3 regions of the Peribacillus sp. CSMR9 genome follow, and region 2 is predicted to be linked to each of the others. Evidence: riboswitches for the same ligand, from Rfam matches in the RefSeq annotation. Region 2 holds a riboswitch; each other region holds the start of a gene.

Region 1 (8,156 bases), on a different contig from region 2:
GACTTTGCAGGAAAACGGTGATGGAATCCGGAAAACCTGCGTTCACTTTGGAAATTTCTTGATTTGGTAGGACCGTTGAATCTCCAAATTGAAAGGGGATTGTCCCTTCAATGGGATGGCCATCGCTGGAAACCACTCTCCATTTTATGTAGTAAATCCCTTCATCAATAGTGCCTTTCCACTTAGCTTCCAGTACTTTTTCACTTTGTTCCGAGATTGCACTATCTTGAATTTGAATTTTGTCCCCATCTTGGCTGAATACCTCAAGCGAATGGAAAGCTGGTTGTATATTCTCACTGAATTGAATGCTGATCTTTTCAGGAAGAGTATCCATCACTTCATTCGGGCTAGGATTAGAGCTTATTACTGTAGCATGACCAGAAGCCATTGCCGGGTATAAAAGCAAACTGAATAGGCTGACTACCAGCCATAAATAATTCTTCATCTTGGTGTGCCATCATCCTTTCATCAGATTATGTAAGCTTATTATAAAAGGAAAATGTGAAAAAACAGTGAAAATAAATTAGTTATCTAAAGGCAGTTTGAGAGGTTCACTAAAAAAGTGATAACAATAAGGTTAGATTTGCCTAGCTTCCACCATTATAGCCAATAAAACATCGGATGGGAAATATTGGTGGTAATTCCCTTGCGTAAAAATCAATAGGCCTGTGGCGCAAACCCGATTAAGAAGTAATTTTCAAGGATAAAGCAAAGACGGCTATTTCAGTTACAGTTTCAAAGGATCGGGAGCGACGTAGTCCTTGTTTTTCTGAAAGGATATGGATGTGGAAAAGGATAAGGAAGAGACCGTGGATGATGTCAAAAAAAGAGGCGGTAATTGAGGCAACGCAAATGGGTACAGCTGGCAAAACAGAGACCGTTACATCCAATAACGCAGGAGGGCAAAGGATACTTAAAGGGGAACCAACCTGATGAGGCTGTGTCATTCTTGAGGGAAATCAAGGATTTCTTTACCTCCCTATTTTAATTTTATCAAGTATGGTTCCGAAACCTGCAAAAAAGGACAAGATAAAGGCTTGTCCTCCGATTTATACTTATATGGGCAAAATGATTTGGACCTCGGTTCCATGGTTTAGTTCGCTGTTAAAACGGACCTTCCCCCGGTGCGCTTCAATGATTCGGCAACTGACTGTCAATCCCAACCCTGTTCCTTTTTCTTTAGAAGAATAGAAAGGTTCACCAAGATGCTTTAACCGTTTTTTTTCTATTCCGCTTCCATTATCTTTGATGGTAATGGAAAGGTTATTGTCCATGCGCTCGAAATCAATCAAAATGTGATCGGCGGATGCCTCCATTGAATTCTTGAGCATGTTTATGAATACTTGTTTTAATTGGTTTGCCTCACATAACAGAAGCGGTATTTCGTTTTTAACAGATATTGATATTTGGGTGGGGTACGAGTCCGCCTCTGGTTTCAACAATGTTTTGACATCATTCATCAGTTCGATGATTTGATGTTTGCTGAATGGAAGTTCCTGTGGTTTTGCCAGAACGAGTAACTCACTTACAATTAGATTGATCCGGTCCAATTCACTTAACATTATCGTGTAGTATTGTTCATAGGGATGGTCGCTCTTTTTAAGCAGCTGGACGAAGCCCTTTAAAGAAGTCAACGGGTTTCGTACTTCGTGGGCTACACTTGCGGCTAGCTCGCCAACTATCGACAATTTTTCGGTTCTTCTCAAGCGTGCTTCAGTTTCTCGAATTTGAGTGACCTCTTTAGCATAAGTGATGATCCCGACCAAATCTTCGCCAACCATCATTGGGACAAACGTACATGAAAGTAAGATGGACTTCCCGTACTTCGTTATGAATTCTATATCTTTCCCTTTTTTGATCCCCTTATGGTTTTCCATGACATATTGGCAAGATGTACGGATTAAATCCGCATCTTCTGCTGAAAATTTCAAATTAATGAATGAGGCACCATGTATTTCTTCTTTTTGAAAGCCTGTTACCGTTTCAAACCTTGGATTTACGGTCGTGATCAATCCGTTTAAATCAAGCATCAGCATCGGATAAGGATTGTGTTCAAACAATGATTTATAGCGTTGTTCACTATCGAATAATTGTTTCTCCGCGACAACCCTTTCAGAAATATCCCTGCCAATGACGACTAAGCCTTTTCGTGAACCATCCTCATGGAACAGAGGAACTTTGATTGTATCAAAGGTCTTGTGATTGCCGTCGGGAAGAGGGATGATTTCCTCACATCTTGTGATTTCCCCTTTTACCCACGTTTCTTCATCGGAACCTTCACAGTATATCAACGCCTCTTTATAAAATTCGGAGTATTCTGCGAGTTCGCTGTCTTTTTTTCCTTTATAGTCTACATGCTCCAATTGAAATAATTGCAGCCCGAAGGCATTGGATTCAAGCCATCGGCCATCACCATCCTTGAAGTTAACGAAATCCACCATTGAATTGATGAGGGTACGCCGACGTTGTTCCGCTTCTTTTAATTGTTTGAATTCTTCCCTTTTAGCTAAGTAAAGGTATAAGATCAAGCCTATAGATAAAAGGAAAAAAATTCCTTCCGCTCTTTGAAGTTGAATGAAGAACTCTTTGTTATGGATATTTGTAGTTAAAAAATAGTCGAACACGACTAGTGTAAGAATCCCGGATAGGATATAAATTGCTAAAATGGAGCGTTTGGACATGGAGATTCTCCCTGATTTTAAGACATTTCAAAGGTAAAATTACATACACATTTTAACAAACTATCGGAAAAAAATATATGCAGAATCCTAAATAAAAAAACAGGGGCCAATGCGGTCACCTGTTTTTTCTGAATAAGGATAATTTCTTTTTCTTTTTTGCACGCTTATAGATAATGAAAAATAGTAAGAAAAGGAGTGCAAGTGCAGCTAGCGTATATTGGTTCATTTCAACGGATAGGAGTCCATATGGGATTAGAGATAGGAAGAAAAAGTATATAAGGTTGCCTAGTGCCGTCGCAAATAAAAAATCCTTGAAAGTGACGGTGCTGACTCCAGCTGCCAAGTTAATTAAACTTGTTGGGATAAGCGGGAAAATCCTGCCGGTAAAAACGTACATGAAACCATGCTCTACAACAGTTTCTTGCCACTTTTTGCCCATCTTCTTTAAAAGAAGTTCCTGAAACCAGTTTCTTGCTGCATAAAAAATAAACCCTGACGCAACAACACTTGTAAACCAACTCCATAGGTAGCCATATATGAATCCGAATATCGTGACATTGATAGTCAGGAGCAATATTAAGGGGATGATTGTAAATGAATTTTGGACAAACATCAATACGAATGTCACAATAAATGTAAGCAATAAGTTTTCCATCAATATGCCAATAACTGAATCCAAGTCACTTTTCCAAATCAAAGTAAATAATTCTGCATTTGAAAAAATAAATAATGCCATTACCAATAGACCGGTTAAAGTCAGGACTTTTTTCAAAGGGTCACCACCATTCTGACTAATAGTTTATCATTTTCAAGTTCATTGGTGAAAAAAGAGCTGTCGCATGATGCAGACAGCTCTGTTTACATTATAGTGGGTTAACGACGCGAAGATTCCTTTATAGCCACTTTTCAAACTGAATTCTTTTGTTCATTCCATAAATAATTGGCGCACCAATCAAGAGGACAACGAACTCACCAACAGCCGTGGTCATCCAGCTTAACCAGAATGGTAAGCCAAAGGCAAGGTTCAGTTCAATTGCAATTAAGAACATTGTGAATGTGAAAAAGATAATCGTGGCGATCATTCGTCCTTTAATGCTTTTTATGAACCGAGATACAAAAATGACAAGCAATAAGGCGAGTACGGATTGCCCTACCCCGAAAATCAAATCAAATGGCACCATCGGCGAAAAAAGCAGATTAGATATGAAGACGCCGCCCACGATACCGTAGATATACTTTTTATTGAATACAATCAGATGATTCAACATTTCCGGTACACGAAATTGGAACATCTCAAAAGCAATTGGTTTAAACACCAATGAGACCGCCACATACAAGGCAGCCAATAACCCGTTTATCACGAGTGTACGAACATTCATTTTACTCTCTCCCTAGTTTTTTATCGTGGGATGGTTACGAACCACGTTAAGGCTTTTGCCCGAAGATTAATAGTATCTCATGTAAGCTTGTTTGGTCAATTTGTAAAGAATGGTTGTATTTATAAGGCAGGGGAAGTCCAAAAGGATTTTGATTTATTGTAATGAAGGATGATATTATTTTTGTATGAACTTCAAAGGAGTGAAAATTATATGTGTATCGAGAGTGTCAAAAGCCATTTTAAACAATGGGACCGGGAAGGCGGTGTAATGGAGTTCGAAACATCGAGTGCTACGGTGATTGAGGCAGCAGTTACCATCGGCGTTATCCCAGCACGGATCGCTAAGACTCTTTCCTTTAGGGGGGAAGGTGAACATGCTATTTTGGTTGTAGCGGCAGGGGACGCAAAAGTGGATAATAAGAAATTTCGTCAGGTGTTCGGATTCAAGGCACGAATGTTATCACCTGAGGAAGTGCTCGAACAAACAGGCCATGCCATCGGAGGAGTTTGCCCATTTGGACTTGCAAACGATCTAGATGTTTTTCTTGATGTATCAATGAAGCGCTTTGAGTCATTGTTCCCGGCATGCGGCAGTACGAACTCTGCAATAGAACTTACACTCGCTGAATTATTTGAATATTCAGGAGCAAAGGGTTGGGTGGATGTTTGTAAGGCTTGGGAAGGAGAGGGGAATGAGGAAACGGCGGTAGGCAATGCTGTTGATGGCATTTGATTTATGGTGCCAAAAAGATCCAGATGAATGGGATTGAGTCCACTTGGGTGGACTTTATTTATTGATGACATGGACATTTTATTATTCAGTTAGCGGTTAAAGCCTTATAAACTTGTTCGAATGCGATTGCTCCAAAACTTTTGAAGAGGCAATCGCTCTTAAAGCGGTTCGTGATTGGTAAAACGTGCAGAAAGTTCATAAGCGGAGGATGAAAGATGTTAATTGGAAGCCATGGAAAAAGCAATAGCAGCTATCTTAGTCTTAAAACTCTTTATGAAGAAAATATCACGGTAAAGAGCATAGCCCAGGAGCTTGAGTTTTGCCATAAAAACGATCTGGCGCTGGATATCCAGAAAGCTCTGGAAAAAAAGAATTTTGATATATTGGCAGTGCAAGATCAAGGAGAAATCATCGGATATATAGATAGGGAAGAACTAGGTGAAGGGAGCGTTTCGGAATATTTAAGAAATTTTTCACCAAGGGAAATGGTTTCGGATTCAACCCCTTTGATCCAGCTTCTCCATATTTTTAAGAATAAAACAAGGGTGTTCGTATTGGAGAATAATTTAATTAAAAAGTTGATCACCCATGCCGACCTTCAAAAGCCTCCAATCAGGATGCTCATATTCGGATATATTACCTTATTGGAAATGAGGATGAGCGATATCATCATGGATAGATTTGGCGATGGCACCTGGCATCCAATGATCAGCGAAGACCGTTTAGAAAAAGCAACCGAATTATATAGGAGGAGAATCGATAAAAATGAAGATATCAATTTAATAGAGTGCCTGCAAATCAGTGATAAATTCGACATCATACATAAGGATAAACAACTGAGGTGTTTCTTCCAAATCCCTTCAAAAAGTAAAGGGAAAAAGGATGCAAGTGCCATCCGGAAATTACGTGATAAGATTTCCCATGCTAATGAACTGGGTCTGGACATGTCGTGGATGGAAATCATTGAGGTTGTCGAGTCCTGCGGCCAACTGCTCGAAATCTCTGAATCCTATCAGTATGAAAAATAAGGATCCGGCTATCATGCTGGTTCTTTTTTATCGTTTAGATCCAGACAGAAAAAAACTGCCCATATCAGGCAGTTTCCCCGTAAACTCAAAACTCCGGTAGTTGATCCAGGTTATTTTCTTTTATCCCATCGGGCTCACTCCGCAATATGTCACGGCCATATTTATGAAAGACGTCAACATTGGCCAGGTTGCCTGCTTTGGCTTCCGAAAGGGCAGTGGGGTAGTCGAGCTCGCGGCCGGAGTCCGTCTTGATGGCGATAATATTGTCCTCTTCATTTTTCCTTACGGCGATGATTTCTTCTTTTCCAGCTGAATCAAGTTGGTTTGCTTGCGGTGTTCCTTGCTGTTTATAGGATTCATAGGCTTTTTCAAATTGGTCCATGTTTTAGACACCTCCTATTTATAGGGTGAGCTATTTGGTCTGCAATATACAAACCGGATTTCGTCCGACTCGAGCCGTTAATTCGTCCAGAAGTGCCGACTTTTCGGCACTTTTTTTTAGTGAATGCTGTTGTCTTGGCCTTTTGAAGTGGCATGGCACTTGCATCTTGTATGTGTGGTAGTAAAAAAAATATCCACTTAATTAAGGGAGGAATATGAATCATGAATGTAAAACAAGGGGAAAGCACTTTCAATGCAAAACAACAGATTAGGACAATGAAGGCAGCAGTCGTCAATGAATTTAACCAAGAACTTGAGATTAAAGAAGTACCCATCCCAGACTTGGTTTATGGTGAGATATTAGTGAAAATTAAAGCATGTGGCGTGTGTCATACCGATTTACATGCGGTACATGGCGATTGGCCAGTTAAACCTAAACTTCCGCTTATCCCTGGACATGAGGGTGTAGGCATTATAGAAAAGGTGGCAGAAGGCGTAACTTCCTTGAAAGTAGGTGACCGTGTTGGGATCCCATGGCTTTACTCGGCCTGTGGCGATTGTGAGTATTGTCTGACTGGAAGGGAGACGCTTTGCTTGGATCAACTGAATGCAGGCTATTCCGTGGACGGGGGATATGCGGAATACTGCAAAGCACCTGCCAAATATGTGGTGAAGGTTCCTGAAGGGCTAGACTTTGCGGAAGTTTCACCGATTTTCTGTGCGGGTGTAACGACTTATAAAGCACTTAAAGTATCAGAAGCGAAACCTGGTGATTGGGTAGCGATCTATGGAATTGGCGGATTGGGACATGTTGCCCTTCAATATGCGAAAGCGATGGGCTTTAATGTCATTGCTGTCGATATTCAAGATGATAAGCTTGATCTGGCAACGGAGCTGGGGGCGGATTTCACTGTTAATGGGCTTAAGACTGATCCTGTACAAGCCATAAAGGATAAAGTTGGTGGTGTGCAGGCAGCCATTTCTGTAGCGGTTACGAAAAAGGCATTCGAACAGGCATACAGTTCAGTCAAGAGGGGCGGGACACTGGTCGTAGTTGGACTGCCGAATGATGAACTTCCAATCCCGATTTTTGATACAGTACTAAATGGGATAACTGTAAAAGGGTCAATCGTAGGCACGAGAAAAGACTTACAGGAAGCTGTTCAATTTGCGGCAGAGGGAAAAGTAAGAACAAATATTGAAACAAGAACACTTGATGAAATCAACGACGTGTTTTCGATGATGGAAAAAGGAGAAATCAACGGGCGCATCGTATTGACTTTAGAATAAGAACAAAAGGAGGAGGCCATAGAAAAGGGCATCCTCCTTTTTTGTATTTTTGTCTTATGTCTGGTTCTTTTCATTTAATATATAGCGCAGTTTCCTTATTGATATCTGCAAGCGTTTGGCAGCTTCATTCCGGTTGCCGTATGTTTTTTGCAGCGCCTGCAAGACGAGTTCCTTTCCAATTGTGGATTGAAGCTGTTTGATTTCTGTAAGGATTTCTTCAAGCATCAGTTCATCTTTCTCATTAAAGTCAGCCACCAGCTTTTTTCGCCACTCTTCAAGCAGGTTTTCAGTTGCCTCAGTCTCATTCGGAGGCTCTTTCTTGTTCGGAGTAATCTGGCTGTTAGTTAGTGAGATATCATTGGCGGTTATTTCTGACTTATGGTCTGCGAGAGTCAGCGTCCGCATGACCACATTAGATAGTTCGCGTATGTTGCCTGGCCAGTTGTGTTGCTGTAACTTTTCAATGGCTACATTGGAAAAAGAGATATCTCCCTGACCATTTCTCTCAATCAAATGCCGGACAAGCAGGGGAATATCCTCTTTACGTTTCCTTAAAGGCGGGATTTCTAGAGTCACAACGTTCAGTCGATAAAATAGATCTTCCCGGAATTTTTTTTTGTCAACTGCCTGCTGCAGGTTTTCATTGGAGGCCGCCACTAAACGGG
Region 2 (8,156 bases):
AGCACTGTTCGTATAGTCGGGATCATCCAAACGCCCTTGTAAAACAAGAGTTGGTGATGTGATTAAATCTAAATCTTCACCCGTCTCATTTATTATATTCACCATATCATTCAGCGAAGTCATAGGGTCTTCTTCCAACAGCTTCACTTCGGCAGCAATTTGGTCTGCATCTTTGCCTTCAAACTTCTTATAGGCCTGTGCATAATTGAGCAAGCGTTTTTTTTGTCGATCGCTACTTTTCCCTTGTGTCGGTGCACACATTGCAACTACCCCTGTTACAGGAAGTTCAATTCCTACTTTTAATGAGAACAATCCTCCTAAAGAAATTCCTGCAACAGCAATTTCCTCGTAGCCTTCATCTTTAAGGAATTGATAACCTTCCACTACATCTTTCCACCATTCCTTTGGACTTGTTTTAGCAAGTTCCTCGGCTGATACGCCATGCCCACTATAAAGGGGTCCGTGGCAAGTATAGTCGCGATCATTCAGGTATTTCCCTAATTTCTTCATGTCTCCTGTACTTCCGGTAAACCCGTGAAGTAAAAGAACAGCTCTTTTTCCACCTCTGTATGTGAATGACTCAGGTGCTTTCACTTTCATCTATCTAGGACCTTCTTTCTGCTCTTGTTGATAAATAGAATCTAAATGATTTTTAAAAAAAAATCAATTAATACCCCTTGAGTGGGATTTCTTCTATCCTATTCCGTATTTTCATTCAAACAGTTAAATCATGTATTTATTATCCTTACCACACTCTTTACAACTCATCCGTTCCGAAGCACATTTTACTATGATTGATTTTATTTAGCAATCGTCATTTAACCATTTTTTTTAAGAAAAGTAAAATGCACCTTGTAATACGATGTACAAGGTATTACACTTTAAAAATGAAAAAGGAGGAGATTGTATTGGATAAAGAATTAATGAAGGGAAGCATTGACCTCCTTTTGCTTTCACTTCTTTCACAAAAAGAGCTGTATGGCTATGAAATGACGAAGATTCTTAAGCAAATGAGCGAGGGGCAATACGAAATCAGTGAAGGCACCCTCTACCCAGCCCTTAAACGGTTAGAAACCAAAAAATTCATAAAAGGCCATTGGAAAGAGTCTGAGTCAGGTCGCAGGAAATATTATCATGTCACAGAAACCGGGCAAACCGAACTTGAACGGAAACGGAAATGCTTCTTCTTCCTGGAAAAATTAGTTCAGAAAAGCGCAGAGCAATTCTGACCTAAAAAACAAGATAAAAAACTTCCTGCACCCATTATTAAAACGTCCAGGAAGATTTTTTTGCTATTTACTCGTGAATTTGGCTTATTTACTCGTGAGTTTCACACATTTACTCGTGAGTTTGGACTATTTACTCGTGAGTTTCGCACGTTTACTCGTGAATTCATGCTACACTCCTGGTTTCGCACATTTACTCGTGAATTCCGCACGTTTACTCGTGAATTCCGCACATTTACTTGTGAATTTTGCACATTTACTCGTGAATTCCGCACGTTTACTCATGAATTTATGCTACACTCTTGATTTCGCGCTGTTTATTCGTGGGTTCGGCTTATTTACTCGTGAGTTTCGCACATTTACTCGTGAGTTTCGCACATTTACTCGTGAGTTTTGCACGTTTACTCGTGAGTTTGGACTATTTACTCGTGAATTCCGCACGTTTACTCGTGAGTTTCGCACATTTACTCGTGAGTTTCGCCCGTTTACTCGTGAATTCATGCTACACTCTTGATTTCGCGCTGTTTACTCGTGGGTTACTCCAGTCACGCAAAAAAAGGACCTAATTTGGCCCTTTTTTGTCTATTCCTTTATGTTTCCGATAATTGGCGCAGGAGAGCTTCATACATTCCCCCTGGACATGCGGACCATATTTTTCGCGAAAGGCCTCGAGGCAATAGCATTTATCTTCTTCCTTTTTGGTTCCATCCATCGGTGCATCCCTCCTAGAATTCAACCGGAGACTACGCGCTTTTCCAGTCTTACGTTGATTCGTCCCAACAGTACGGCACCGATTGACTGAATGACTGTTTTAACGATGATTTGGCCGATAATCGCAGCGGGTACGGCTTCCCATGGCAATATATTGGCACCTAGTGGACTTAGGCCAATCACGACAAATATCACAGAATCGAAAAACCCTCCAACGATCCCGCTGTAAAACACCCTCCAACTCATCGGGAGCTTTAACCGGGTATAAATTTCCGTATCCGCTGTTTCTGCCACCACGAACGATAATGCGGAAGCAAATACAATCAATAACGTATCTCCTAATAAAAATGAAACACATGCAGATAAAATAAGTGCGGTAACTATACACATATAGGTTTTCGCACGGCCGAATTTATTCTGGACCAGATCTCGAAAGATGAAGGTTCCTCCGATGAGCAATGTACCCATCGGAATGATGAACATGCCCAAATGTAATGGATCAAAAGCTGCTGTAACCACATTCGCCGTGACGATGGATACTAAATAAAATAGAATTCTTAACATTTAATTCATTCTCCTTATACAGAAAAAACAGCACCCTAAGAAAGAGCACTGTTCCCCTTAGTTTTTTTGAGAGGGTAGCTAGAACCTCTTCCGCCGGAGCGGATTATCATTTCCTTATTTATCGTAGCTTGAAAACGGTTGGAAATCAAGAAGTTTCCATATGGCCTGATCCTAAATGTATTCAAGCTTATATCCTTTCAATAATCGCCTTCTTGATTTCGTTTTAGTCACTGGGAATGGTGCGAATCCACGGATTTCATTTGCAGACTCGATAAGCCAATATCCGCTTTGCCAAAGCTTAACACTTAGCAAATGTTCCTTTGATGCCAAAGGGTTTTTAAGACTTTTGCCGATTCCTGTCGCAGAAAACTGCTTGGCCGGCTGGATATAAAAAGCAGACAATCATTGATAGAGCTATGATATGATTTTGATATTGCAACCCTTATTGTTTTTATTTGGCACGGACTTGATAAGGAATGCTAGAAGATAAACGCGAGGAGGAAAAAGAATAATGAAAAAACCAACGTTTGTCTATCCTATTTATATCGCAACCACACCAGAGAAGCTTTGGGAAGCCCTAACGAGTGGCGAATTCACAAAAAAATATCACTTTGGATGTCAAATCAAGTCATCCTTTCAAGAAGGCGCAGCCGTTACATATTTGCTGGAAGATGGACGAATCACTGATCATGGAAATGTACTTAAGTGTGAGCCGCTGCAACTGCTCTCTTTTACATGGAACACGACAGGAGACGAAACACCCCGCGAGGATCCTACTCGGGTCACTTTTCAACTGCAGCCAATAGATGAATCTACTGTGAAGTTAACACTTACGCATGAAGAGCTATTGGAGACCGATTTCGTATATGGTGACAATACCTTTAAGGGCATAAATAATGGATGGCCAGCTATTCTATGTAACCTGAAGAGCTTGCTTGAAACTGGACGGACCTTGCCGCCAATATATGTAGATCGGGTTAATTAGGTGTTAGTGGGAACTTATTTAAACATATCGAAAGAGAGCTGATATAGTATGGATACTCAAATAACTACGAAATTTAAAATAGGCAAGCCAACTAATAAGGTGTTTGAAGCCATAGTAAACCCTGAAAAAATCGGGAATTTTTGGTTCTCATCGAGTTCTGAAAGATGGGAGCAAGGCAGGACGCTTACATTGAGATATAACGAATACGATGCTGAAGTGGTTATACATGTATTAGAAGTCGAGGAAAATAGGAAAATCGAGTATTCGTGGGGAGGCAACGCCCAAGAAACGGTCGTAACAATTATATTAAAAGAGCTGGATAATACAAGTTCAATTATTGAAGTAAACGAATCCGGTTTGAAGGAAGACGTCCCTGAAATAATAAAAAAAATGATAGGACAAAAAGAGGGGTGGGTATATACTTTAACCTGTTTAAAGGGTTATTTAGAAAGTGGTGTTACTAATTTGAGAGCGTCATTAATTTTTTAAGGTGCTGGTTCAGCGAAAAAGATCTCCAAAACCGGCAGTTGGGCATGCCGCCTGCCAGAACAATAACACTGACAATATTTAACTATGTTGTACCTGTTAAGCCTTTACGATTTAATGGTGTTCGAATATCGATAAAATGCCACCACTCGAATATCAAGTTAAAAGAAAGCGGCTTACAAGTGGTCGATAGTCTATATAAATTTACGGGTAATGTTTCCGAAAAAAACTCAAGGATGGATTCCGTGAGTTTTTCACTTTCTGTTTGGTTTGACGCGAAATTCAATAGGAAATCACCTTTAGATACATGCCCTTCGAAGCTTTTTCATAGGCTTCAATTCCCATGTTCTTCACTTTTTCGGATAAACTGGATGCTCTCACCACTTGGGTTCCTTGAATAATGGAAGGATCCATCAGGCGCACTTTATTTTTCCGATGTAAATCATAGTCCAATTGATCTTCTTTCACCTTCACGTTACAATGGATCCTTTTTAACAGATTTTGCACTTCATCGTCTTCAGTGGAGCTTAACAAGGATATGACTTCTTCATCTGTACCAAGTAAGTCATCAAGGCTGATCAGGTTTTTAGCCAAAGCCAATTTTAACGTCTTTGCCAAGATATCATAGCCATATATATTAAGTGGGTTCATGAAAAAATCAATAACTTCACTGTAATACGTTTTCACAAACCATTCCGCCGAATCAATATTATCCAGATACATTCTTCCATTTACTATGATTACATGATCAAGAAAGTCATGAACGGATTCAAGTGTGATATATCCATACTGATGCATATCCCGGAGAGTATAATCCACCCGATCGGCACATAACCCAGGTGCTGGCCGTTCAAGCATTTCCCATTTTGATTGAACAATATTTTTACAATCATATCCATATTTCTTCAATATAAATGGGATTTCAGATTCCATAATGACATGATCATATATCTTTACATGATAATCTTCATCCATACAATCCAGAACGAAATCTATAACATGTGAGAATGCAGTATGGGATACGTCATGCAGTAAGCCCGCGATTTGTTCCTCTAATGAACCGCCAAACGCCTTTATTAACAACATCACACCAATTGAATGGTCAAATCGTGTGACATCCCACTTCTCATTAACTAAATAACTTGCCCCACCCTGATGTATTCCCTTCAATCTTTGGACCGGTTTGCTTACTATCAGCTCTTCCAGAACTCCCTCTACAATGTGTTTCCCATAGATACTATCCGAAACTAGCAATAACTGCCTCCTCCCCCATTAGTCATTACAGTTAGGTGATTTCACTGATTTTCTTCTGTAAAAATTATTTCCCCCTTTTCACCTTGCTCATATTGCTTTTTTGCCAATTTTTCCAATTCCTTTTCATCATTCAAATCGATATCAGGTAGATTGCCCTCAGCCTCATCCCCAATGAGTATCACTTCATTTGTTATTACTCGATTTGCTGGATACACCATTATAATGTCTTCCATAGGTTTTGTTTTATTATTAAAAGGTTTATTGAATAAAAAACAGCCGGTAAATACTATGAATATTGTAGACAAAATAACTAATTTCCTTTTCATCTATTCATCCCTTCCAACGGGCTTGAGTTTCCTCCATTTTACCATAAAAGTATATTATTAGTTAATAGTGAATGCTATAATTTCACCATTTACTATGTTTGACGTTATAGTTAAATTCTAGTTACATTTAATGGTAAATCCTCACTTAAAACAGCCATTTAGCAAAATGTCTAATCTTTGATATTTGTAAATCAGTACGGTATCATTCCATTTAACCAGTGGTCAATAAACAAGGGGGGGGGGATGGAATGATGTCGCCAAGGAAATCGGCAGGTAAAGAATTATCCAGGGAAATGGTATTGACTGAAGCTAGAAACCTTTTTGCAACCTTAGGGTATTCGAACGTCTCAATGAGACAATTGGCTAAATCATTGGATTGCAGCCATGGAGCCATTTATTATCACTTTAAAAATAAGGCAGAAATATATTACAGTTTGGTGAAAACGGATTTTTCCGTTTTAAATCATTTAATCGATGATATCATCATGTCGGAAAATGACCCTTCTCAAAAAATCGAAAAGATTTTATTATGCTTCATTGAGTTTGGTTTAACACAACAGAATCATTATTCCATCATGTTTTTATCCAAGGAAAAAGAAATTCAGCAGTTGCTTCAATTCGATTCTAATAAAACCTATGAAAAGCTAATCCAATCCTTGACAGAATTAACCGACAACAAACTGAATCCTGCATCCATATGGTCCATTTTCCTTTCTCTTCACGGATTCATAACTTTTTATATCAATTCTGAACTATCCTATCCAGATGTAAAAGGTTTAGCTTATTTTCACGTGAAAAATATCATCAAGAACATTGTTTGATTTTTCACTAAAATTATTGACCAATGGTTAATTAAATTTTGGGAGGTTGGAAAATGGTAAAGAAATTCCTTCATATCGAAGGACTCATGGTCCTTTTAGCGATGATTTACATCTATTCGTTATATGAATTCAGCTGGTGGATTTTCCTTTTATTTATTTTATCGCCTGATGTTTCCATGTTGGCCTATCTGATTGATGATCGAGTTGGAGCAAAGGTTTATAACCTATTTCACACTTATACCCTGTCCATTTTCATGATTTTGCTAGCCATTTTTCTAAAGTCTGATGCGCTTATGATGATCGGGTCAATTTGGACCGCACATATTGGAATGGATCGGTTATTTGGGTATGGCCTTAAATACACATCATCCTTCAAAGCTACTCACCTTCAAAAGGTATAGGTAGCTTTCCATATGTAAAAGGCAGTGTGATTACGCATCACACCGCCTTCTGTCTCTGATCTTTACACGCCTCGCTTGTTGCCCCATATATAGGTATGAAGCTGTGGCAGCACTTTCACATCATTCAATTCATCATCGGCTATCACTTTATCAATTAGCTCCTCGTATTTCCTCAAAAGCCCGCTGATCAATTGACGATCATCCGCCGTACTGCTGTCGTCATTGCCGACCTGCAGATAAAAAGGAATATCGGGGTAGCGGCCATGTACATTTTTAGCATATTGATAATCCTCTTCGTTAAAGACGACTATCTTCAATGAGACATGGTTTTCAGGGTTTCGATTGGCAATGTTCGATATGATTTGGTCGAGCACCGTAAAGTCCGTGTTCATTTTTGAACTCGGCGGCTTAGGAGAAATAGTCAATTCATCAATATCGAGAAACCAATCCTGCCATCTGCTCCCTTGTGTTTCGACACCTATTTTCATTTTATTTTCATGTAGGATCGCTACCAGGCTGTTTAAGTTTTTCAGCAGTGCCGGGTTTCCGCCTGATATCGTCACGAAGGAAAAACCGGCACCCCCAATCCGCTTCAGCTCATCCCATATTTCCTCGGCAGTCATTTGGACGGTATCTTCCTTACCGGTGCCATCCCAAGTAAATGCGGAATCACACCAGGCACATGAATAATCGCAGCCAGCCGTCCGAACGAACATGGTTTTTTGGCCAATGACCATTCCCTCACCTTGGATGGTCGGTCCGAAGATTTCCATAACCGGGAGTTTACTCACTTTCCATCCACTCCCGTCTGGCTTCGGCATAGCTTGTCGGCGTTTCGTATAGTCGAACGAATTCGACCCTAGCACCCTCATATTCCTTTAATGAAAGGGCTTCGGCCATTTTTTCATAAATCCAGACAACCATATTTTCAGCCGTAGTGTTCATGAGCGGCAAGGTTTCATTCAAATAACGATGATCAAGGTGGATTTCGATTTCATTTTTCCATATATCCTTGATGTCCCCGAAATCTATCATCAAACCGCGTGAATCCGTATACCCGCTCAATCCGAAAATGACCTTATACGTATGGCCATGCAAGTTCTTGCATTTTCCTTCATAGTCATGTAGATGGTGTGCTGCGTCAAAGGTAAATTCCTTACTGACCATGACCCTTTTAGTTGTATATTTCAATTGGCTGCGCTGAATATCTTGATCTATTTTTTGGAGTTTATCTACTATAGTAAAACCGTACATCACGAAAGCACCTTCCGTCTGCTTACATAGTCATCCAATCCTTTTTTCCGCAACTTACATGCCGGACAATCTCCACAGCCGTCTGATATGATTCCGTTATAGCAAGTCAGGGTCTTTTCGCGGACAAA
Region 3 (8,156 bases), on a different contig from region 2:
TTAATCGATAGATTCGTTTCTTCAAACTCAGCTATCAATCCATTCATATATTCCTTCGCTGCTGCCCCCTCATCCTGTTCGATCATAAATTGGAGCGCTGATACGTGCTTGAGGAAATCATGGCGCTGACTGCGGACCACCCTGAAGGTTTCATTAATCTGCATCCGTTCTTCTTCCATTCGCTTCTGCTGATTTTTCAACCGGAGGAAACTTCTCCCCATATTGACCCTAACCATTTCTATCCCTATGAACATAAGGAATAGACCCAGATACGCAATTGAAGGTTCTATCAATGCATAAAGTATCGCAACAATCAGCTGGATGCCTGATAGAATAGCAGTCACATAGTTTCCCAATGAAATTTGCTTATAGAGGCGAGAATACTTTCGATAAAGGAAAAAAGCAAGAAAGCAGATGAATATCGCTGATATGTATATCGGGAAAGGCAAAGAAATTAATTTTGTTAATCCATAAACATTCCATGTCCCTAATAGGGCTGTAATGATCGGTAATGCATTCACGGTCTTCACACCTTAAAAGTATTGGGCTTGAAGGAAACCCACTCTTTCCTTCGTAATCATAGCCTGCTCCTCGATGCCCTCAAATCTCACGAGGTAAGAATTTTTTGCGTATAAAGAAAAGTTTTTGACAAAATGTATGTTGATGATGAATGATCGGTGAGAACGGATGAAGTCTCTTTCCCGCAACTCGCCTTCCAATTCATTCAATGTTTGATAGGTTTTAATCGGACCGCTTTTCGTATGTATTGTAGTGGAACGGCCAGAACGTTCGATGAAGATAATATCCTTTTTTTGCAGAATATGAATATCATTTTTTTGCTTTAAAAACAATCTTCCCGCCACTTCCGCAGTTTTTAATTTTTCCAGAAAACGATCGACGGATTTGACAAGTCTATCCTTCGAGTAAGGCTTCATGATATAGTCATGCACATTCAGCTCGAACGCATGCACCGCATAACCGCTGGTACCGGTCACGAAAATGACGGCAATGTTCAGTGCATGGGAATGTATGATGTCTGCCAATTCATAACCAGACAAATCGGGCATTTCAATATCCGCAATAAGTAAGTCGATCGTTTCCTGTTTAATCTGCTCATAAGCATATTCAGCGGAATCCGTAGAAAAGACAAGCTCGATACCTGGTATTTGACTCACAATCCCATTCAGCTTGTCTAAATCGATCCTCCTATCATCCACAAGTCCTACCTTCATTTTCAACTCTCCTCATTTGAAATTATCTTTATTTTACCATTCCAGTATGGAAAAATGACCTTTTCGCGACAATAAATGGCATTTTTACGACAAAACTGCAGATTCCCATCTTGTTTGTTTGTATGATTAAAACAACCAAAAGAGATTACAGGAGGTTACGAAATGATTGAGATTCATGAAATCACTAAAACATTCCAAGATAAAAAAATATTCATAACTGCACTTAAACATGTTTCCCTTGATGTGAGGAAGGGCCAAATCGTAGGATTGCTTGGAGAAAACGGGGCTGGAAAAACAACCTTGCTGCGATCCATTGCTACGCTCTTGACTCCAACTGATGGATATATCAAAGTTGCCGGATTCGATACAATCGATAATCCGAATGAAATCAAGAAAAGGATCGGTGTCTTGTTCGGTGGAGAAACCGGTCTATATGATCGCTTGACCACACGTGAAAACCTTGCATACTTCTCTACCCTTTACGGGCTGAGCAAGCACGAAACGAAAGTCAGGATAGAAGAACTTGCCGTCATGTTCGGGATGAAAGATTATCTTGACCGGAAAGTTGGAGGATTCTCTAAAGGCATGAGGCAAAAAGTCGCCATTTCACGAACATTGATTCATGATCCTGATATCATACTTTTCGACGAGCCGACGACTGGGCTCGATATCACATCATCCAATGTTTTCCGACAACTTGTCCTGGAACTGAAGCAACAGGGAAAAACGATCATTTTTTCAAGCCATATCATGGAGGAAGTAACATTGCTCTGTGACTCTGTAGCAATGATGCATAAAGGGGAACTGATTTATAAAGGGAAGCTGGAATCGCTTTATATAGAAGAGAACAGCCGTGATCTAAATTATATTTTCATGTCCAAACTTGTAAGGGGGAATCAATCGTATGTTTCTTGATATGTATCTAAAAGAAATGAAGGAAGCTCTGAGAGATCGGCGTACATTGATTTTGAGCGTCTTCCTTCCTATTCTATTATTGACAGGACTAACTCTATTTTACGAGAGCACGATAACGACGAATGAAAATGAAACATATACACTTGCAGTCGATCCATCATTCAGAAAAGATGCTAAAGGCTTACTTGGAGGCTTCAACCAAATTGAAGTCAACTCGTTTAACGATCCGATAAAAGCCGTTCAAGAAGGTGAAGCCGCCGCTGCGCTTCAAGTAAGCGAAGGGTTTATGGAAAAGATAGAAAAGGGAGAACAAGTCACTTTCAATCTCCTAGGTGACACATATAGCCAAGATAGCTCTTTCACCATTTCTCAGATTGAATCTGCTTTAACACTTTTTGAAAAGCAAGTAATCCAAGAACGACTGCAGAATATAAAGGCCGACTCCAAGCTGACCAGTCCGCTGCAAGTCAACATCAAGGAAATTGGTCTCGACACCGATAATGGCGCCTCACTCAGCATTCTATCCCTCTTTTTGCCGATGATCATCACGATGGCAATCAGCACCGGGGCCTATCCGCTAGCTTCTGACTTATTTGCGGGAGAAAAAGATCGTAAAACGATGGAAGCCCTTCTTATGACTCCGGTCAGCCGCGGGAAAATCCTTGTCGCAAAGTGGCTCACGATTTCATCAATCGGGGCGCTTGCCGGTATCATCTCCATCCTTGTGGTCACCTTGGAACTCATCTTTTTCACGGAAGAGCTAAGAAAAGGATTTAATTTCGGTAACGATCTATTGCTGATCCTGCCAATCGCTTTATCGATCACTGTGTTATTTTCGATGTTCTTGGGTGCATTGCAAATGTCCGCCAGTATCATTTCAAAAACTGTAAAGGAATCACAAAACTATTTATCACCCATAACAATGCTCGTCATTTTGCCGACATTATTCTTAGGAGGCACAGGTTTACATGAGTTAACAAACAAGCACTTCCTGCTGCCGATTTTAAACATCTTCGCACTCTTTAAAGAATTGATATATGGTGTGATCGATATTCAGAATATCTTCCTTACAGCCAGCTCCCTCATCATCTCGATCATCCTCCTCTTTGTTGTCTCAAGAATATTATTCTTAAAGGACAAATGGGTACTGAACTAAACATGACGCGCTGAACCCTCAGCGCGTCTTTTATTCACTCGAATTTAATTCCCTGAAAATCACTCGTTTCCCACAATCACTGAAAACACATTTTACCAGCTTGGAACATTCATAAAAAAACCTCCCTTTTCAAGGAGGTCCCTAAACGCTCTTACTCAAAAAAACTCGTGATATAAGGCCTGAATGGCCGTCTCTTCACTGTTCCCTTTCACACCGAACATCATGCTTACTTCCGAAGAGCCTTGGTTGATCATTTCAATGTTCACCTTTGCTTCGGCCAGCGCTTTTGACGCCCTTGCCGTTGTACCGACATTATGACGCATTCCTTCACCTACAATCATGATCAAAGCAAGATCATGCTCCACATTCACCTCATCGGCATGTAGCTCTTTCTTGATTCGTGAAATGATTTTCTTCTCGGTTTCACCCTCCATCTGGTCCTGCCTTAGAATAAGTGTCACATCATCGATGCCTGATGGAATATGCTCATACGAAACTCCGTAATCTTCAAGGATATGCAGCAGTTTCCGGCCAAAACCAACTTCCCGGTTCATCAAATATTTGCTAATGTAAATACTGCAAAATCCTTTATCACTTGCAATCCCAATAACCGGCCCATTCGTATTATCCCGTGAACTTACAATGCGGGTCCCTTGTGCAGCCGGATTGTTTGTATTTTGTATATGGACTGGTATTCCCGCACGGAATGCAGGAATCAGCGCCTCATCATGAAATACCGAGAAACCGGCATAAGAAAGCTCCCGCATTTCACGATAGGTCAATTCCCTGATTCCCTTCGGATTGGAAACCACATTTGGATTCACCGCATAAACGGCATCCACGTCCGTAAAGTTCTCATACAAATCGGCTTTGACCCCATTCGCAAGAATCGAACCCGTAATATCGGAACCGCTTCTTGAGAATGTTAAAACCTCACCATCTAACGTGTATCCGAAGAACCCTGGGAATACTACGATTCCTGGCTCATCACGTAGAGCATATAACCGATCATACGATTCTGGCATCACCTGGGTAAATCCATCTTCATCCGTTACGATCAAGCCAGCCTTCTTTGGATTTATATACTGAGCCTCTACACCACGGCTTTGAAAATAACCTGCAACCAGCTTAGCATTATTATCCTCGCCACTGGCCATTAAAGCATCCAAATAGCGCTTCGGGTTAGATTGGTCTCCATGCAACAGTGCTTTTAGATTTCCATGAATCCCAGTGATGACCTCCTCGGATATATCCAGCTCTTCAGCAATGCTCGCATAGCGGGATACCACATCTTCTATCAAATGCTCTCCGTTATCCCCGCGCAGCTGCTGTTCCGCAGCCTCAATCAATAGATCCGTCACCTTTATATCATTTGAATTGCGTTTCCCTGGAGCCGAAACGACTACAATCTTCCTCTCTGGATCAGCAACTACAATTTCGAATACCTTTTTCACCTGTTCACCTGACGCAAGTGAACTTCCGCCAAACTTTGCAACTTTCATCACGACATCCCCTATTTTTGAAAATATTCTGTCAAAATTAACTCTTCCTATTATTACGTTTTTTCACGAAACAATCAAGTGTTAATTCCGTTTCAGGAGGACATTTGTGTTTTTAAAGAATACAAAATAGTGAGTTTACTGAATGAGAATAGCAAAAAACCAAAAAAAGACAACGGCATAAGCCAGTTGTCTTTTTCTAATCTTTAGCGATTATCCACCGTTTCCGGGTATAAGTCATGATTCATCAAGCGGTAATCCGCCATTTCCTCATACTTCGTACCTGGTTTACCATAATTTGTGTAAGGATCGATAGAGATTCCGCCCCTAGGTGTAAACTTGCCCCAGACTTCAATATATTTGGGATCCATCAACTCGATTAAATCATTCATGATGATGTTCATGCAGTCTTCATGGAAATCACCATGATTACGGAAGCTGAATAAATAAAGTTTCAATGACTTGCTTTCCACCATCTTCACACTTGGAATATAGCTGATGTAAATGGTTGCAAAGTCCGGCTGGCCCGTTATTGGACATAAGCTAGTGAATTCCGGGCAATTGAATTTGACGAAATAATCCCGGTTCGGATGCTTGTTATCGAATGATTCCAGAATTTCAGGCGCATAGTCAAATGTATATTTTGTCCCTTGATTCCCAAGCAGTGTGATATCTTTTTTTAATTCTTCTTCTTTTCTTCCAGACATATAAAGTCCTCCTCATCCACGTTTGTCAGGGGAGATTCATAAAATGGGCCTCTATATAACAAAAACCATATCTCCTCAAAGATATGGTTGATTCGCAAAAAAAATCAAAGCCATAGTTTTTTTAAGAGGGTGAAGCTATGAACCTCTCCCGTTTATCGGGAAATATTTTAAAATTGTCATAGTAAATATAGAAAAAAATATCTAATCTGTCAATCTACTTTTTATTTTAGTTTGATTCCTACACGTATTCGGCTTAAAATGTAGAAGAAGTTTATCCTACATGAAGGAAGAGATTAAAGCAATGTGGATTTTTGCGGCTCTTATCACCAGTTTATGTTTCGGAATCAATAACAGCATTTTTAAATGGAGTAACGGAAAGGGTTACTCAAAGGTACATATCCAATTTTTCTTTTATTTTACCGCCTTCATCATGGCACTTTTATATAGCGGATTTGTAGATGGCTTGACTACTAACTGGCCATCCATCTTGCTTGGTGGAGCCATTGGTGTACTGAACGCTAACGGTAATATCCAGATGGCAAGTGCCTTTGAAAAAGGACCGGCAAGTTTGACATCACCACTGATCGCGGCAAATGCAATATTTCCCATCCTCTGTGCTGCATTAATTTTTCATGAGCATATTTCTTCACTGCAGTGGAGCGGAATTGTCTGCATGCTGCTCGCTACCCTTGTCATTCAGTATACACCTAATGCTAAGGGCAATCATCAATATTTACCTTGGATGATGCACACATTATTCGCGATTTTCTCATTTGGTGTGCTAGGTATCTTAATGACGACATCAACCCGTCTTCATTTAAACTCCCTTGATATCCTAGTATCAATGTATGGTGGCGGAACACTTTATCTCATTTCGGCATTAGCCATCAAGAATGAGAAGATTAAGTTAATGGAAGTGAAAATTGGATCACTCGTAGGATTATTAAGCATCATAGCCTATGGATGTTATTTCTTTGCATTAAATAGTGGAATCGCCAGCATCATCTTCCCTGTCGTCAGCCTGAACTGTCTAGTTGTCGTATTCGCTGGTTGTTATTTATTCAAAGAAAAACTTAAATCCTATCAAATTGCCGGCGTACTTGCAGCATTAATCGGAATTATCTTAACTAAAATATGAATAGTTAATTTTACAAAAACAACCTGGCTGTTATGCGCCCAAAAGCCAGGTCGTCTTTATATAGCCGCAAAAAAGGGTATGGTCTAACCCCAATACACAAGCCTTGTACACATAAAAATAGGCTCTTTTCGTAAAGATTGTTGTTTTTAAAACGAAACTATTTAAGGTTGATTGGAGCGGAAGTGCGAGACTCCTGCGGGAGCAGCGGGACAGGTGAGACCCCACAGGCGTTTACGCCGAGGAGGCTCACCGCCCGCCCCGCGGAAAGCGAGCATCTGGAGGGGAAATCAACCACAACTCACTACCTGGTAAATAGCAACAAAGTATGTGAAAACAGCCTAAAAATAAATAAGGAAATGGAGTCTGTCAAAAAAAAGTGTTGACATCCCCTTCAAAATATCAGATAATTTTGAATATTAAATCCCCACACTTGCTACTTCGCAATGTTTGAAAAGTCTTCCCCCACGGGTATAAAAGAAGTAGGTACAACCACCTCATTACTGAACCAAGAAAGGAAAGATGCATAATGGTAAAAGTTACAGTAACAGTTGATTTCCAAGGAAAATCTTATCAAACTAACGTCCTTACTAAACCAGGTACTAATCAAGAAGAAATTTTACAACAAGCCCTTAATCAAGTGGAAAAACAATGGAAAGCTTAAAAAAGCAGGCATCGCTTTAGATACCTGCTTTTTTTATTACCCTTTTAGACATAATCATCAAAATTACTTTTCGCATTTCAATCCAGATTTATTGTATTTCATTTATAGTATTCTAATGAATTTTTTCTATTCAAAGAACTCCTCGATAACGATTTTCCCCTAAATCCACTTTTAATAGCTTTCCCCACATAATACCAATTCGAATGCGTGTGAACATTCAACTCTCAATCTGAATCAGAAAAAAAGAGCGACTTTGTTTATGTTCCTTTTAAACTACATCCCTTATTAATGGCATTGAACGTTCTTGAAGGCTATTGGAGAGCAGACTATACGCAACTACTTTCTTCTTGTACTGTTTAACTACATCCACGTGGTCGTTGTAAATGTACAAAAATAACCTAACATCCTTCTTGCCTTTTTTAGTATCAATGACTAATGGAGCCCCACTGTTCTCTGGATGTAAAAATAATTGTTCGTTACCCGGAAATATATGATTCTTTTTCAAAAATTTAGCTTTGTTGAAATAATTAATAACTTGAATTTTTTCTTCACCTTCCAACCGTTTTCCGTCAAAGGTTACGATGGCATTCGCGTCACTAAGTTCTGAATGCATTTCAAATTTGCTGAGAATCCAATTCACTGCATCTGTTGGAAGACAGGTAACTAATAATTTAATCAAACTTATGAGAATTGTCAAAATCAAAACCGGCAATGTCATATTCATCATCTCCGCTAAGGCATAGTTAACTACGATATCACTTATTATATCAAAAGAGCGGAGAGCTTTTCTTAGGAAATGTGTCCGTTCTATTAACGTTTAACTATTGGTGAATATAAAAACTTTATAC

What was found. A riboswitch is a leader RNA that binds a small molecule or an ion and turns the genes downstream of it on or off. The one in region 2 is predicted to bind preQ1.
Region 1: another riboswitch for preQ1. It lies ahead of N9I19_RS14800 (QueT transporter family protein); the one in region 2 lies ahead of N9I19_RS16520 (VUT family protein).
Region 3: another riboswitch for preQ1. It lies ahead of queF (preQ(1) synthase); the one in region 2 lies ahead of N9I19_RS16520 (VUT family protein).

What each region holds. Positions count from the first base shown of each region.
Region 1 covers NZ_JAOPHO010000032.1:3,981-12,136, forward strand. Annotated here, with positions in the region: gene N9I19_RS14785 (copper resistance CopC/CopD family protein) at 1-445, opposite strand, end outside; gene N9I19_RS14790 (PAS domain-containing sensor histidine kinase) at 1,056-2,681, opposite strand; gene N9I19_RS14795 (TVP38/TMEM64 family protein) at 2,797-3,453, opposite strand; gene N9I19_RS14800 (QueT transporter family protein) at 3,575-4,060, opposite strand; PreQ1 riboswitch class I at 4,067-4,111, opposite strand; gene N9I19_RS14805 (YbaK/EbsC family protein) at 4,271-4,792, shown strand; gene N9I19_RS14810 (hypothetical protein) at 5,008-5,820, shown strand; gene N9I19_RS14815 (DUF3892 domain-containing protein) at 5,906-6,202, opposite strand; gene adhP (alcohol dehydrogenase AdhP) at 6,478-7,491, shown strand; gene N9I19_RS14825 (sigma-54-dependent transcriptional regulator) at 7,546-8,156, opposite strand, start outside.
Region 2 covers NZ_JAOPHO010000040.1:13,188-21,343, forward strand. Annotated here, with positions in the region: gene N9I19_RS16500 (alpha/beta hydrolase) at 1-600, opposite strand, end outside; gene N9I19_RS16505 (PadR family transcriptional regulator) at 909-1,229, shown strand; gene N9I19_RS16510 (hypothetical protein) at 1,510-1,740, shown strand; gene N9I19_RS16515 (hypothetical protein) at 1,789-1,938, opposite strand; gene N9I19_RS16520 (VUT family protein) at 1,959-2,501, opposite strand; PreQ1 riboswitch class I at 2,553-2,595, opposite strand; gene N9I19_RS16525 (SRPBCC family protein) at 3,013-3,486, shown strand; gene N9I19_RS16530 (SRPBCC family protein) at 3,535-3,975, shown strand; gene N9I19_RS16535 (HD domain-containing protein) at 4,255-5,226, opposite strand; gene N9I19_RS16540 (hypothetical protein) at 5,268-5,552, opposite strand; gene N9I19_RS16545 (TetR/AcrR family transcriptional regulator) at 5,801-6,373, shown strand; gene N9I19_RS16550 (DUF4260 domain-containing protein) at 6,427-6,774, shown strand; gene queE (7-carboxy-7-deazaguanine synthase QueE) at 6,837-7,565, opposite strand; gene queD (6-carboxytetrahydropterin synthase QueD) at 7,558-8,028, opposite strand; gene queC (7-cyano-7-deazaguanine synthase QueC) at 8,028-8,156, opposite strand, start outside.
Region 3 covers NZ_JAOPHO010000006.1:5,132-13,287, reverse strand. Annotated here, with positions in the region: gene N9I19_RS05850 (sensor histidine kinase) at 1-521, opposite strand, end outside; gene N9I19_RS05845 (LytR/AlgR family response regulator transcription factor) at 534-1,232, opposite strand; gene N9I19_RS05840 (ATP-binding cassette domain-containing protein) at 1,395-2,147, shown strand; gene N9I19_RS05835 (ABC transporter permease) at 2,137-3,303, shown strand; gene N9I19_RS05830 (aspartate kinase) at 3,459-4,805, opposite strand; gene queF (preQ(1) synthase) at 5,009-5,509, opposite strand; PreQ1 riboswitch class I at 5,616-5,661, opposite strand; gene N9I19_RS05820 (DMT family transporter) at 5,790-6,647, shown strand; gene N9I19_RS05815 (BA3454 family stress response protein) at 7,174-7,308, shown strand; gene N9I19_RS05810 (YfmQ family protein) at 7,577-8,026, opposite strand.